Piscinibacter gummiphilus: one gene and its partner. The protein of the gene in region 1 binds, or shares a complex with, the protein of each later gene. Links are inferred from orthologs where the notes say so. Each region holds a gene or a part of one and is shown in the gene's direction. Other genes may lie near its edges. The genes, in order: smc and A4W93_RS07850.

Region 1 (7,753 bases):
CTCGCACCGCGGTGGCCGACGACGAGCGGGCTGTCGAAGCGGCTGCGGTCGTGGGCCGAGGCCGGGGCGGTGAAGGCGACGGCGCAGGCCAGGGCCAGGCCGAGGAAGGAAAGGCGCATGGAACGTTCTCCTCGTTGAAAACGAGGACCCTAGGCCCGCGCGGTGACGGTGTCGTGACGCGGATGGACCTCCGCGTGACAGGACGTGTCGTCAGAGCTTCCCGGAACACCCCGGGGCGCCGCACCGGCAGGCCAGCCGGCCCTCGTGGTGGGTCTCGCCGTAGCTCACGGTGATCTCCTCGCCCGGCGAGATGGCGCGGAGGGAGTAGAACTCGACCCGCCCGTTCTGCACGGCCAGGCGGGCGTTGGCGTCGCACGAGTGGTTCGTGTAGCGCATCGGGTCGGTCGACTTGTGGAAGTCGATGGCCTTGTCGGGCGAGATCTCCACGATCATCACCCGCTCGTGGCGGGTGGCGCGGATGCGGGCCTCGATCACGCTGATCGACTGCCCGCGGATCTCGCCGATCTTGGTCCAGCGCGGGATGGGCTCGGCGGCGAACACACCCTGGCCGTCGATGGCGCTCGCGCGCACGTCGACGTCGTACTTCTGGTACGCCGGCCACCGGCGCGGCGCCGGCTCGCCGGCCTCACTTGGGGAGGTTGCTTTCGATCCAGGGGCCGAAGCGGGCGAGGAACTGATTGAGGAAATCCTTGGTGCCATCGTTCTTGAGGTTTCCGGCGTCGTCGAACAGGGTGTGCGCCTGCCCGATGTACGCCTCGTGGGGCAGCAGCGGGATGTTCAGGAACACGCAGGACTGGCGCAAGTGGTGGTTGGCCCCGTAGCCGCCGATGGCCCCGGGCGAAGCGCTGATCACGGCGCCCGGCTTGCCGCTCCAGGCGCTCTTGCCGTAGGGGCGCGAGGCCACGTCGATCGCGTTCTTCAGCGCGCCCGGCACCGAGCGGTTGTACTCGGGGGTGACGAACAGCACCGCGTCGGCGGCCTGGATGGCGGCCTTGAAGTCCGCGGCGGGCTTCGGCGGATTGGCCTCCCACTCCTCGTTGAAGAGCGGCAGGTCGCCGATCTCCACGATGGACAGCTTCAGCGTGGGCGGGGCCAGGGCCGCGATGGCCAGGGCGAGCTTGCGGTTCAGCGAGGCCTTGCGGAGGCTGCCGACGATGACGGCGACGTTGCGAGGGGGGGCCATGGGCGTGTCCTTCTGCGGGTGAGGAGCCGCCATCCTCATGCAACGGCGGCCCGTCCGCAATCGGCCGCCGCAAACACGGCGCGCCCGCAGGGCTTTGCCCGGGTCAGGCCAGGCCGGTGGCGACGGTGTGGGCGGGCATCACCACCACGGGCTGCGGCTTCCAGCCCTTCTTGCGGTGCTCGGCCACGACGTTCGTGTAGATGCCGCCGCGCACGTACCACTTCGCGGTGATGCGGATGAAGCGCGGGTCGGTGGCGCGCACGATGTCGTCGAGGATGTCGTTCGTCACCTTCTCGTGGAAGGCGCCCTCGTGGCGGTAGCTCCACATGTACATCTTCAGGCTCTTGAGCTCGACGCACAGCTTGTCCGCGATCATGTCGATCGTGAAGTGGGCGAAGTCGGGCTGGCCGGTCAGCGGGCAGTGGCAGGTGAACTCGGGCACCTGGAACTGGATCGCGTAGTCGCGCTTCGGGGTGGGGTTCGCGAACACGTCGAGCTGCTTGCTGGGCGCGCTCGGGGGCGTGGCCGGCTTCTCGCGGTGGCCCACGGCCGCGGCGGACTTGTTCTTGGGCGGGGCGACTTTGGAGGACATCTTGGCCATGGCGGATCGGTCGGGTCGGGACGGGGTTTTGCGGGAGGGCCGATGGTATCATCGCCCCTCGCCGGACGCTCCGCCGTCGGATAATTTTGTCAGATAAATCAAGCACTTAGCTGGAAATTCGGCGGTCCAGGCCGCCCTTGTCCAAGGGCCAAACCTCCCATGCGTCTGAACTCCATCAAGCTCTCGGGCTTCAAGTCGTTTGCCGAGCCCACGCATTTCCAGTTGCCGGGCCAGCTGGTGGGGGTGGTGGGGCCGAACGGCTGCGGCAAGTCCAACATCATGGACGCGGTGCGCTGGGTGCTCGGCGAATCGAAGGCCAGCGAACTGCGCGGCGAGTCGATGCAGGACGTGATCTTCAGCGGCTCGGGCAACCGCAAGGGCGCGAGCCGCGCCAGCGTCGAACTGGTGTTCAGCAACGAGGACGCCCGCGCCGGCGGCCAGTGGAACCAGTTCACCGAGATCGCCGTGCGCCGCGTGCTCACGCGCGACGGCACCAGCAGCTACTTCATCAACAACCAGCCCGTGCGCCGCCGCGACGTGCAGGACGTGTTCCTCGGCACGGGCCTCGGGCCGCGCGCCTACGCCATCATCGGCCAGGGCACCATCAGCCGCATCATCGAGAGCAAGCCGGAGGAGCTGCGCCTGTTCCTCGAGGAAGCCGCGGGCGTGTCCAAGTACAAGGAACGCCGGCGCGAGACCGAGAACCGGCTGAAGGACACCCGCGAGAACCTCACCCGCGTCGAGGACATCCTCCGCGAGTTGGGCAGCAACCTCGAGAAGCTCGAGAAGCAGGCCGAGGTCGCCACGAAATACCGCGGCCTGCAGGAAGCCGGCACGCTGAAGCTGCACCAGCTGTGGTTCCTGAAGCACCGCGACGCCGCGAGCGAGCAGGAGCGCGTGCGCCGCGACGTGCTCGAGGCCACCAACGCGCTGGAAGCGCGCACCGCCGAGCTGCGCCACGGCGAGGCCGAACTCGAAACCGTGCGCCAGGCCCACTACGCCGCGAGCGACGAGCTGCACGCGGCCCAGGGTGCGCTCGCCGAAGCCGCGCTGGAAGTCAGCCGCCTGGAAGAACGCATCCGCTACGTCGTCGAGGGACGGCAGCGCGTGGAGCAGCGCCTCGTCGAACTCAAGGTGCAGAACGAGACCTGGGCGGAACGCCAGGCGCAGGCCGAGGAAGAACTCGAGACCATCGCCGGCCAGATCGCCGGTGCCGACGAGCAGAGCGAGGTGCTCGCCGCGCAGGCCGAGGAACAGGCCGGCAACCTGCCCGCCGTGGAAGACGCGGTGCGCACCGCGCAGAACCGCAGCAACGAGCAGCGCACCGCCGTGGCCGGCGTGCAGCAGCAGATCCAGGTGCTCGCGGCCGACAGCCGCAACATCGAGGACCAGAACCGGCAGTTCCAGCAGCGCCGCGAGAAGCTCGACACCGAACGCCGCCAGCTCGCCGTGCCCGACCTCGACCGCCTGGGCGACCTCAAGGCGCAGTTCGCCGTCGCCGAGGAAGCCCGTGCCGTCGCCGACGAACGCCTGCACGAACTCACCGAACACGTGCCCGCGCTCGACGACGACCGCCGCACGAAGCAGGAGCAGGTCAACGCCGACACCGCGAAGCAGTCCGACCTCAGCGCGCGCCTCGACGCGCTGCGCGCACTGCAGGAGAAGGTGCAGACCGAGGGCAAGCTCAAGCCCTGGCTCGCGAAACACGGCCTCGAGGACATGCAGGGCCTGTGGAAGAAGGTGCACATCGAGACCGGCTGGGAGACCGCGCTGGAATCGGCCCTGCGCGAGAAGCTCAGCGCGCTGGAGGTGGGCCGCCTGGAGACGGTGCGCGCCTTCGCGCTCGACGCGCCGCCGGCCAAGCTCGCCTTCTACAGCCCGCCGCAGGGCGCCATCGCCAACACCCACCAGACGCTGCCCCGCCTGTCGGACCTGCTGCGCCTGGGTGACGCGGGCCTGAAGGCGTTGCTCAACGACTGGCTCGAAGGTGTCTACACCGCCGGCAGCATCGACGAGGCCATGGCCGCGCGCGACAAGCTCACCCACGGCGAGATGATCATGACCCGCGAGGGCCATGCCGTGGGCCAGTTCTCGGTCGCGTTCTACGCGCCCGACTCGGAGCAGGCCGGCATGCTCGCCCGCGCGCAGGAGATCGAGAACCTGGAGCGCGAGCTCCGGGCGCAGACCCTGATCGCCGAGGAGAGCCGAGGCAGCCTGGTGCGGGCCGAGGCCGCGTACACCGATGCGTCCCAGCGCCTCGTCACCGCACGCCGCGAGGCCGGCGAGACGCAGACGAAGGCCCACCAGATGCAGGTGGAACTGCTGCGCCTGTCGCAGCAGGCCGAACAGACCAGCGCGCGCCGGGGCCAGCTCGACGAGGAACTGGGCGAGATCGACGCGCAGCTCGAGGAACTGCACGAGCGCCGCGCCACGGGCGAGGCGCGGTTCGAGGAACTCGACATGCAGCTCGCCACCACGCAGGAGCGCCACGCCGAGCTGGAGGAGGGCGTGATCGCCGCCGAGCGCCGCTTGGCCGATGCGCGCGAGCAGCTGCGTTCCCTCGAACGCCAGGCCCAGGAAGCGCAGTTCGCCTCGCGGGCGCTGGCCGCCCGCCGCGGCGAGCTGCAGCGCAGCCTCGAGACGTCCGCCCAGCAGGTGCAGGGCAATGCGCAGACCGAGGCGCAGCTGCGCGAGGAACTGGGCCGCCTGACCGACGCCTCGGCCCAGGTGGGCCTGGAGGCCGCGCTCGCCGTGCGCCTGGACCGGGAGTCGGCCCTCGGCGCCAAGCGCAGCGAATACGACGACCTGACGCTGCGACTTCGTAAGCTCGACGAGCAGCGCCTGTCGCACGAGCAGAGCCTGCAGCCGCTGCGCGACCGCATCACGAAGCTGCAGCTGGAAGAGCAGGCCGCGCAGCTGGGCGGCGCCCAGTACATGGAGCAGCTCACCGCGGCCGAGGTGGACCTCGCCGCGCTCGAGCAGAACATCTCCGAGAACGGCGTGAAGCTCTACGGCCTGCAGGGCGAGATCGACCGCATCGGCCGCGAGATCAACGCGCTCGGCGCGGTGAACCTCGCGGCGCTCGACGAACTCACGTCGTCGCGCGAACGCAAGACCTTCCTCGATGCGCAGAACGCCGACCTGACCGAGGCCATCAACACACTCGAGAACGCGATCCACAAGATCGACCTCGAGACGCGCGACCTGCTGATGGCCACGTTCAACCAGGTCAACGAAGGGTTCGGCCGCATGTTCCCGAGCCTGTTCGGCGGGGGCAACGCGAAGCTCATCATGACGGGCGACGAGATCCTCGACGCCGGCGTGCAGGTGATGGCGCAGCCCCCGGGCAAGAAGAACAGCACCATCCACCTGCTGTCGGGCGGCGAGAAGGCGCTCACGGCCATCGCGCTCGTGTTCGCCATCTTCCAGCTGAACCCGGCGCCGTTCTGCCTGCTGGACGAGGTGGACGCCCCGCTCGACGACGCGAACACCGAACGCTACGCGAAGCTCGTGAAGACCATGTCCTCCGGCACGCAGTTCCTGTTCATCAGCCACAACAAGATCGCGATGGAGATGGCCGAGCAGCTCATCGGCGTCACCATGCAGGAGCAGGGTGTCTCGCGCATCGTCGCGGTCGACATGGAAGCGGCCGTGGGCATGGTCCAGGCCGCCTGAGGATCGAAGTTCGATGGACAACTTGACGATTGCGCTGGCGTGTGTCGGCGGTGTGGTGCTCGCGGGCGTGGTGGCGCACGGCGCCTGGCAGGCCCGCAAGGCGGGGCCCCGTCGGCCGTCGGCTCCCGTGCAGGCCCCGGCCGAGGCGCGCGAGCCGGTGATGGGCGACGTGCCCGCCGAACGCACCGAACCCGGCTTCGGCGACAGCGAGGACCACCGGCCCGAACCGCAGCTGCTGATGCCGCGTCGTTCCAGCGCCCGCATCGACGCGCTGATCGACGGCATCGCCTCGCTGACGGTGGAGGCGCCCGTGAGCGGCGACATGGCGCTGTCGCACCTGCCGCCCACGCGCCGCGCCGGCACGAAGCCGTTCCTGATCGAGGGCCTCAACGTCGAGAACGGCGAGTGGGAGATGCCCCAGCCGGGCCGCCGCTACCGCGAGTTCCAGGCCGGCGTGCAGCTGGCCAACCGCACCGGCGGGCTCAACGAGATCGAGTTCTCCGAGTTCGTGCAGAAGGTGCAGGGCTTCGCCGAGCTGGTGGGCGCGCTGGTCGATTTTCCCGACATGCTCGACATCGTGGGCCGTGCCCGCGAGCTGGACGGCTTCGCGAGCCAGCACGACGCGCAGCTCGCCGTGCACCTGAACGCGCGCCAGGCCGCCTGGAGCGTGGGCTACATCCAGCAGCACGCCGCCCGCCACGGCTTCATCGCCGGTGCGGTGCCCGGCCGCATGGTGCTGCCCGCGGCCGAGGACGGCGCGCCTCCGGTGCTGGTGCTGAGCTACGACGCCCAGGCCGCGCTGGCCGACGACCCGAACCAGGCCGCCGTGCGCGACGTGACGCTGAGCTTCGACGTGCCCCAGACCGATGCGGCCTCCTACCCGTTCGCCGCCTGGCAGGCGAGCGCGCAGGCCCTGTCGCTCGGGATGGACGCGGCCGTGGTCGACGACAACGGCCACCCGCTGAGCCCGCAGGGCTTCGCGGCCATCGGGGGTGAACTGGGGCGCCTGTACGAGGCGCTGGCCACGCGGGACCTGGCGGCCGGGTCGCCGGCGGCGCGGCGGCTGTTCAGTTGACCTGACCCGCGTGCTCAGGTGGGCGCCGGGGTCTTCTCCTGCTGCTCGTCCTCTTCCTCCCCCGGCGGCGGGATCGCACCCTGGTCGGGTTCGACGGGCAGTTCACCCGGCTCGGGACGGCCGGGTGGCGGAGGTTCGTGGCGGCGGCTCATGGTGGCGAGGCCTCGCGGTCAGATCGCCCGTGCGGCCGCCTCGTGGATCGCGGCCGAGATGGCGCGTTCCTGGGTGTCGGCGAGGCCGCTGCTGTTGCTCACGCATTCGTCTCCCAGTCGAACCTGCCAGTCCCACCCGTCGGGCAGGTGGCGGGTGCGGACGAGCATCTGTTGCCCGTCCATCGGAATGGTCGACTCGTGCCAGTTGGTGCGATCACTCATGTACTGCTCCCTGAGTTGAACGTCCGGGACCACAGTCTGGGAGGCCTTTCGAGCCGCGTGCGTAGGGTGTGCCCGCGGCGTGGTGTCGGGAATGTCCGACACCAGTCCCGCTTCAACTGACAGCCGTGGCCTGGCGGCGGCGGCGCAGCTCGGCGCGGCCGCGGTCGGTGAGGGTCAGCACGCCGTCGGCATCGCGGAGGTAGCCGCAGGCGCAGTAGGCCTGGACGAGGTCTTCGCTGATCGAATTGCCATGACGCTCGAACAGGAACTGCATGGCTTGGTCGAATGCGGGCAGGTAGTGGGCATCCATTTGTTTGTCCTCCGTGGTGCGGGTGTGCTTGAATTCTGCGATCCGCGCATGACGCGCGGAACACGCGTTCGGGGGGATTCGGCGTTCCGGCCACACCCCCGTTCGCGGGGGACGCGAGGCGAGTGCAGGCTCGCAGAATCCCGTCACCGCCGCGCCGTCACGAAACGGTCGCGGGCCGAGAACACACCGGGGACAACCAGCGGAACGATCGAACGGCGCGGCAGCCCCGGGGACACACCCGGGCGGGCCGGATGGCAAGGCCCGGGGCGGCCGTTCGTGTCGAGAGAAGGCGAAAGGCGCAGGCCCGCACGGGGAGTCGGGTCCAGCAGTGCCTCTGGGGAGCAAGCGGTATGGGCGAGCGAAAGATCCTGTGCGTCGTGCCCCGACACGACGATGCCCGGGTGTGCGACCACCTCCGGGACGCGGGCTGGGACGTGGCCGTCGCGGCCGACCTCAAGTCGGCGCACCGGCTGCTGCACCAGCACCGGTACCTCGTCGGGCTGCTGATCACGCA
Region 2 (6,514 bases), 480 kb from region 1 along the record:
AGACACAGCAGACCGTCGACGCCGCCTCGCTCGCACGCAACGCCGCACTCACCGACGCGGCCTGCAAGACCACACTCGCCTACTTCATGGAACTGGCCCCGCAGCTCAACGTGCTGCAGTTGCGGCCCCGGGTGCGCTTCTCGCTCGACAACCGCACCCCGCTCGACGGCCTCACCCGGGGCGACTTCAAGGTCGACTCCCGGCGCAAGCGCCACCGCGACCAGGAGGTCTTCGACCACGTCGTGCTCCACGGCGTGCAGACGTCGGGCCAGACGGTCACGATGACCAAGGACTTCCCGCCCGAGGTCGAGCGCCTGGAAGCCCGGCTGCGCCAGGCCGGCATCACCGCCGACATCGACACCCGCCGCGACCCCGACAACGGTCGCCTGATCCACGTGCAGTTCCGGTTCGTGGCCGACGTGGTGCTCTCGGTGAAACTGCACCCCGACCACGATCAGGCCCGCGTCACGTTCCGCATCGCGAACCTCGACGCCCTGGAAACCGTGACCGCCGAGTTCCCGGCCCACGCCGTCGGCACGGGGCTGCTCGACGAGCTGGCCCGCTGGATCACCGGAGAACCCAGCCAGTTCCTGAAGCTCGCCGAGAACGCGCGGCGCATCGAAGCCTGAGATCGCCTCCGGGGGTTAAAATCGCCGCCGTTGCCTCTGTGCCCTCCGGGCGCCCTCACCATGCCGTTGTTCTGGAAGCCCTACAAGTCCGACGTCACGTCGTTCATCGAAACCCTGAAGGCCAAGAAGCCCACGCTCGAGGCCGAGCAGCGCCAGGGCCGCGCCCTCCTGTGGGACCGCCCGATCGACGCCGACGCCCAGGCCGAGTACCGCGACGCGCGCGTCCCGCAGCAGCCGTACGTCTACCAGACCAAGCGCTGAGCGTCCTGCACCGCTCTTCCGTCCCGTGACGATGGACACCGACCTCTCCCGGTCGCCCGACGACACGATCTCGCCCAGCGTGGTCGACCACGTCGCCGTGGCCCGCCTGTACGGCGAGCCGCTGTTCGCGATGCCGACCGACCTGTACATCCCGCCGGATGCGCTGGAGGTGTTCCTGGAGGCGTTCGAGGGCCCGCTCGACCTGCTGCTGTACCTGATCCGCAAGCAGAACTTCAACATCCTCGACATCCCCCTCGCCAACGTCACGGCGCAGTACCTCGCGTACGTCGACCAGATCCGCAAGACCAACCTGGAACTGGCGAGCGAGTACCTGCTGATGGCGGCGATGCTGATCGAGATCAAGTCGCGCATGCTGCTGCCGCCGAAGAAGGCGGCCGAGGGCGAGGAAGCCGAAGACCCCCGGGCCGAACTCGTGCGCCGCCTGCTCGAGTACGAGCAGATGAAGCTCGCGGCCGCGCGCATCGACGCGCTGCCCGTGGTCGGGCGCGACTTCCTGCGGGCGCAGATCCACGTCGAGCAGTCGCTCGTCACCCGCTTCCCCGACGTCGACGCCGACGAGCTGCGCGCCGCCTGGCTCGACATCCTCAAGCGCGCGAAGCTCAACCAGCACCACACCATCAGCCGCGAGGAGCTGAGCGTGCGCGAGCACATGACCATCGTGCTCAAGCGCCTTCAGGGCCGCCGCTTCGCCACCTTCGAGGACCTGTTCGACGTCACCCGCGGCCCGCAGGTGCTCGTGGTCACCTTCATCGCGATGCTCGAACTTTCACGCGAGCACCTGCTCGAAGTGACACAGGCCGAGGCATTCGCTCCCATCTACGTGCGGCTGGCCTACCAGCCCGCCTAAGACGATCATCCCCGCACCGCCAGGGCTTCGTTAGACTGCGCGGTCACACCGTCCAGAGGTTCGAGACATGCAAGAAACCGCCGTTCGCATCCACCCCCGCGCCGCCGCGCAACCCGCAGCAACGCAAGCCGCCGAACGCTGGTCGGTCGAAGCCATCGAGGCCCTGTTCGACCTGCCGTTCCCCGAACTGATGTTCCGCGCCCAGACGGTGCACCGCGAGAACTTCGACCCCACCAACGTGCAGCTGTCCACGCTGCTGTCGATCAAGACCGGCGGCTGCCCGGAAGACTGCTCGTACTGCCCGCAGGCCGCCCGCTACGACACCGGCGTCGAGGCCAGCAAGCTGATGGGCGCCGAGGCCGTGCTCGACGCGGCCCGCGCCGCCCAGGCCGCCGGCGCCACGCGCTTCTGCATGGGGGCCGCCTGGCGCAGCCCGAAGGACCGCGACGTCGAGAAGGTCGCCGAACTGATCTCCGCCGTGAAGAACCTCGGCCTCGAGACCTGCGCCACGCTGGGCATGCTCGACGAGGGCCATGCCGAGCAGCTGCGCGACGCCGGCCTCGACTACTACAACCACAACATCGACACCGCGCCGGACAAGTACACCGACATCATCGGCACGCGCCAGTTCGAGGACCGCCTCGACACGCTCAACAAGGTGCGCACCGCCGGCGTGAAGGTCTGCAGCGGCGGCATCGTGGGCCTCGGCGAGACGCGCACGCAGCGCGCCGGCCTGATCGCCGCGCTGGCCAACCTCGACCCGTACCCCGAGTCGGTGCCCATCAACAACCTCGTGCAGGTCGAAGGCACGCCGCTGCACGGCACGGTCAAGCTCGACCCGCTGGAATTCGTGCGCACCATCGCCGTGGCCCGCATCACGATGCCGAAGTCGCGCGTGCGCCTGTCGGCCGGCCGCCAGGAACTGGGCGAAGCCATCCAGGCCATGTGTTTCATGGCCGGCGCCAACTCCATCTTCTACGGCGACAAGCTGCTGACCACCGGCAACCCGGCCTTCACCGCCGACCGCAACCTGCTCGACAAACTCGGGATGACCACGTCATGAGCGGCACCACCACGGCCCCGTCGCGCAAGCCCGTCACACTGCACCGCCTGCGCGAGATGCAGGCGGCCGGCGAACCCATCGCGATGCTCACCTGCTACGACGCGAGCTTCGCGCGCGTGCTCGACCACGCGGGCGTCGACTGCATCCTGATCGGTGATTCGCTGGGCATGGTGGTGCAGGGCCAGACCACCACGCTGCCCGTCACGCTGGACGAGATGGCGTACCACACGCGCATCGTCGCCGGCGCCAACCGCACGGCGTGGGTCATCGGCGACCTGCCGTTCGGCTCGTACCAGGAGTCGCCCAGCCAGGCCATGCGCAGCGCCACCGCGCTGATGCAGGCCGGTGCGCACATGGTCAAGCTCGAAGGCGGCGGCTGGACGGCCGACACCGTGCGCTTCCTCGTCGACCGCGGCGTGCCCGTGTGCGCCCACCTGGGCCTCACGCCGCAGACCGTGCACGCGCTGGGCGGCTACCGCATCCAGGGCAAGGGCGACGACGCCGTGGCCACGCTCGTGCGCCACGCGAAGGAACTGTCGGACGCGGGCGCGGCCATGTGCGTGCTCGAGCTCGTCACCGCGGCCGCCGCGCGCGAAGTCACGAAAAACGTGTCCATGGCCACCATCGGCATCGGCGGTGGCGTCGAGTGCTCGGGCCAGGTGCTCGTGCTGCACGACATGCTGGGCGTGACCCAGGGCAAGCTGCCGCGCTTCGTGCGCAACTTCATGGAAGGGTCGTCGTCCATCTCCGAGGCCGTGTCCACCTACGTGGCCGACGTGAAGGCCCGCCGCTTCCCCGACAACACGCTCCACGCGTACTGACCTCCCCGCGCATGCAGATCCTCCACACCATCGACGCGCTGCGCGCGGCCCTGCCGGGCCCCGGCGCCTGCGCGTTCGTGCCGACGATGGGCAACCTGCACGAAGGCCACCTCGCCCTCGTGCGCCAGGCCCGCACGCACGGCCTGCCGGTCGTCGTCAGCATCTTCGTGAACCGCCTGCAGTTCGCGCCCCACGAGGACTTCGACACCTACCCGCGCACGCTGGAGCGCGACGCCGACCTGCTGCGCGGCGCCGGCGCGAGCTTCGTGTTCGCGCCGCAGGAATCCGAGCTGTACCCGCAGCCGCAGACCTTCAAGGTCCACCCCGACCCCGCGATCGCCGACATCCTCGAGGGCCACTTCCGCCCCGGGTTCTTCACCGGCGTGTGCACGGTCGTGATGAAGCTGTTCCAGTGCGTGCAGCCGCGCGTGGCCGTGTTCGGCAAGAAGGACTACCAGCAGCTCGCCGTGATCCGGCAGATGGCGCGGCAGTTCGCGCTGCCCATCACGGTGGAAGGCATCGACACGTCGCGCGCCGACGACGGCCTCGCGCTGTCGTCCCGCAACGGCTACCTGAGCCCCGAGCAGCGCCAGCAGGCCGTGGCCCTGTCGCAGGCCCTGCGCCAGATCGCGAATCGCGTGCGCCTCGACCCGTCGTCGCTGCACGTGGCGGAAGCCGAAGGCGCCGCAACGCTCATGGCCCAGGGCTGGGCGCCCGACTACCTCACGGTGCGCCGCCGCGACGACCTGCTGCCGCCGGACGCCGGCGACCTCGCCGGGCCGCTGGTGGTGCTGGGCGCAGCACGCCTGGGCACCACCCGGCTGATCGACAACCTCGAGTTCTGAGGCAAGTCAGAGCGGCACTCGACGGCTGACGCGGCCCGCGTCGCGGGCCTCGGGGTCGGCGAACAACAGCAGTTCACTGCCGACCTCGCGGCCGATCGGGAAGGACCACAGCTCGTCCGCGCCGGGCAGTTCGGTCCACTGGCGGCCGGTGACGGCATCCACCAGCAGCGCGCCGCGCTGCACGCCGCGCGAGAAGGGCTCGGTCCAGTCCTGCAGCGGATGCTCGTCCGGCACGAAGGGGGTGAGGTGGATGCGCTCGCCGCACCAGGCGCCCGGACCATCCAGGGGCAGCAGCCCCGTGGCATCGCGAGGGCCGTCGACCGGCCGGCCGTCCACCCACAGGTCGCTGCCGTCCCCGCCGTCGGGCCTCCATTCCAGGGCCTGGCGCCGCCCCTCGGGGCTGACGGTGAAACACAGCGTGCCCGCACCGGAGCCGTCATCCTCGGCGCCGTAGCTGCCGGTGTGGAACCGGTCCCTGGGGCGTTTCAGCAGCCCGAGCACCACGAAGTCGTCGACGGTCAGCCGCGCCAGCACCTCGGCGAGCCGGGCGAAACGAGCGTGGCGGTCCGCCGGGCCCGGGCCCAGGCCGTGCAGATGCCAGGCCTCGCGGGCATCGGGACCCGAGAGGCCGTCGGGTTCGATGCGGGCAGGCGCCTTGCGGCTGAAGGAGAAGAGGCTCATGCCCCGATCATCGCGCAGGCGCACACCCGCCGCGTCAGAACCAGCCCTTGACCCCGTCGACCCAGCCGGACACCGTGTTGGCGACGGCGTCCCGCGCGCCCGAGATCTGCGCGCCGTAGGCCACGCCCACACCCACCGCGAGGCCCACCACCGCGCCGACGGCCGTGCCGGCGACCGGCACGACACTGCCGATGGCGGCACCCGCGGCCGTGGCGGCGGCGATCGATCCCACGGCGACGGTGGCGTCCGCCGTCACGTTGCCGATGGCCTTCGAGTCGCCCTTGGCAAGGCCATCGCGGTTCTCGTACGCGGAGATGCCGGTGGCGATCACCGCGCCCACGACGGTGGCGCCACCCGCCCGCGACACCAGCGTGCGGGCGCCCGCGCCGAAGGCGGCCGTCGCCTCGGCCGACGACTGGCTCGCGACGCGGCCCGCCACCGACGTGGCGGTGCGCTGCACCGTGGCGCCGATGGCACGGTCGATCACCGGGGTCACGGCCTTTTCGCCCGCCGCCGCCACCACGCCCGTGGCGCCGCCAAGCGCCGTGTGTTTCGCGACCTCGCCCGCGTCGCCCAGCGTCAGCTTCCCGTCGGACGCGACCCGCACGAACGTCAGGCCACCGGCCGCCACGGCACCGAACGCGCCGCCCTGCTTCAGGCTCGGCAGCGAGGCCGGGTCGAGGGGTTTGAGCGGCGGGCGGGCTTCGCCGTAGGTGGCGCCGTAGCTGCGCGCCACCTGCTCGGTGCTGGAGGCGGTGCTGCGGTAGAACTCGGCGTAGGCCGGGCCCGGCTTGAACGCTTTCGGATCGCCGCCCGCGTCGAGGTGCTGCTGGCGCAACGTCGCCACGTGGGCGTCGGCCTTGACCTTCGCGTCGCCGATGATCTGCTTGAAGTCGTTGACCGAGTAGGCACGGTCGCCCACGACGAAGCGGCGCGCGTCGAGGTCGTTGTTGGCCAGCTCGGCGAGCTTCGCGACGTTCTTGCCGTCCATCAGGTGGCTGAAGCCCGGACCGCTGTCGAGCACGAACATGCCGAGGCGGCGAGGATCCTGCACGGAGTTGGCCCGCTCCCATTCGGACTGGCGGCCCAGCTGGCTGTCGGCCCCCTTGTCCCTCGCCTTCTGCACTTCGTTCGACAGCGCTTCGGGCGAGGCCTTCGCGCCATCGAGGTGAACCACGCCGTCGGCGGTTTTGTAGTAGACGTCCGCGTCGATCTGCGGCACCTTCAGCTCCGGCAGCCCGGCGCGCGACACCTCGGGCTGGTTCGCCCGCGGGTCGTACAGGAGTTTGCTGCCGGGTGCCAGCTCGACCCGGCCGAGCGTGTCCGCGGCCGCGGACATCTGCGCG

Evidence for each region.
Region 2: the proteins of smc (region 1) and A4W93_RS07850 are in contact, whole or in part, in a crystal structure (PDB 3ZGX), measured with the Bacillus subtilis proteins. The link is inferred for Piscinibacter gummiphilus from one-to-one orthologs.

The regions. Positions count from the first base shown.
Region 1 is NZ_CP015118.1:2,220,852-2,228,604, forward strand. The notes cover bases 1,603-5,680. They hold smc (chromosome segregation protein SMC), read left to right. Parts: upstream 1,603-1,964; coding sequence 1,965-5,480; downstream 5,481-5,680. Other genes in these bases: queF (preQ(1) synthase), read right to left, coding at 1,603-1,796; A4W93_RS10150 (cell division protein FtsZ), read left to right, coding at 5,494-5,680. Outside these bases: A4W93_RS10125 (glycerophosphodiester phosphodiesterase), read right to left, coding at 1-119; A4W93_RS10130 (SET domain-containing protein), read right to left, coding at 211-591; A4W93_RS10135 (NADPH-dependent FMN reductase), read right to left, coding at 647-1,204; more of queF, read right to left, coding at 1,308-1,602; more of A4W93_RS10150, read left to right, coding at 5,681-6,555; A4W93_RS29610 (hypothetical protein), read right to left, coding at 6,570-6,707; A4W93_RS10155 (hypothetical protein), read right to left, coding at 6,726-6,929; A4W93_RS10160 (hypothetical protein), read right to left, coding at 7,042-7,239; A4W93_RS10165 (sigma-54 dependent transcriptional regulator), read left to right, coding at 7,590-7,753. UniProt on the Bacillus subtilis protein: Required for chromosome condensation and partitioning.
Region 2 is NZ_CP015118.1:1,735,547-1,742,060, reverse strand. The notes cover bases 1-2,839. They hold A4W93_RS07850 (segregation and condensation protein A), read left to right. Parts: upstream 1-921; coding sequence 922-1,758; downstream 1,759-2,839. Other genes in these bases: panB (3-methyl-2-oxobutanoate hydroxymethyltransferase), read left to right, coding at 2,818-2,839; bioB (biotin synthase BioB), read left to right, coding at 1,826-2,821; A4W93_RS07855 (DUF3460 family protein), read left to right, coding at 690-890; A4W93_RS07860 (hypothetical protein), read left to right, coding at 1-629. Also shown: more of panB, read left to right, coding at 2,840-3,642; panC (pantoate--beta-alanine ligase), read left to right, coding at 3,654-4,487; A4W93_RS07830 (hypothetical protein), read right to left, coding at 4,494-5,168; A4W93_RS07825 (hypothetical protein), read right to left, coding at 5,203-6,514. UniProt on the Bacillus subtilis protein: Participates in chromosomal partition during cell division. May act via the formation of a condensin-like complex containing Smc and ScpB that pull DNA away from mid-cell into both cell halves.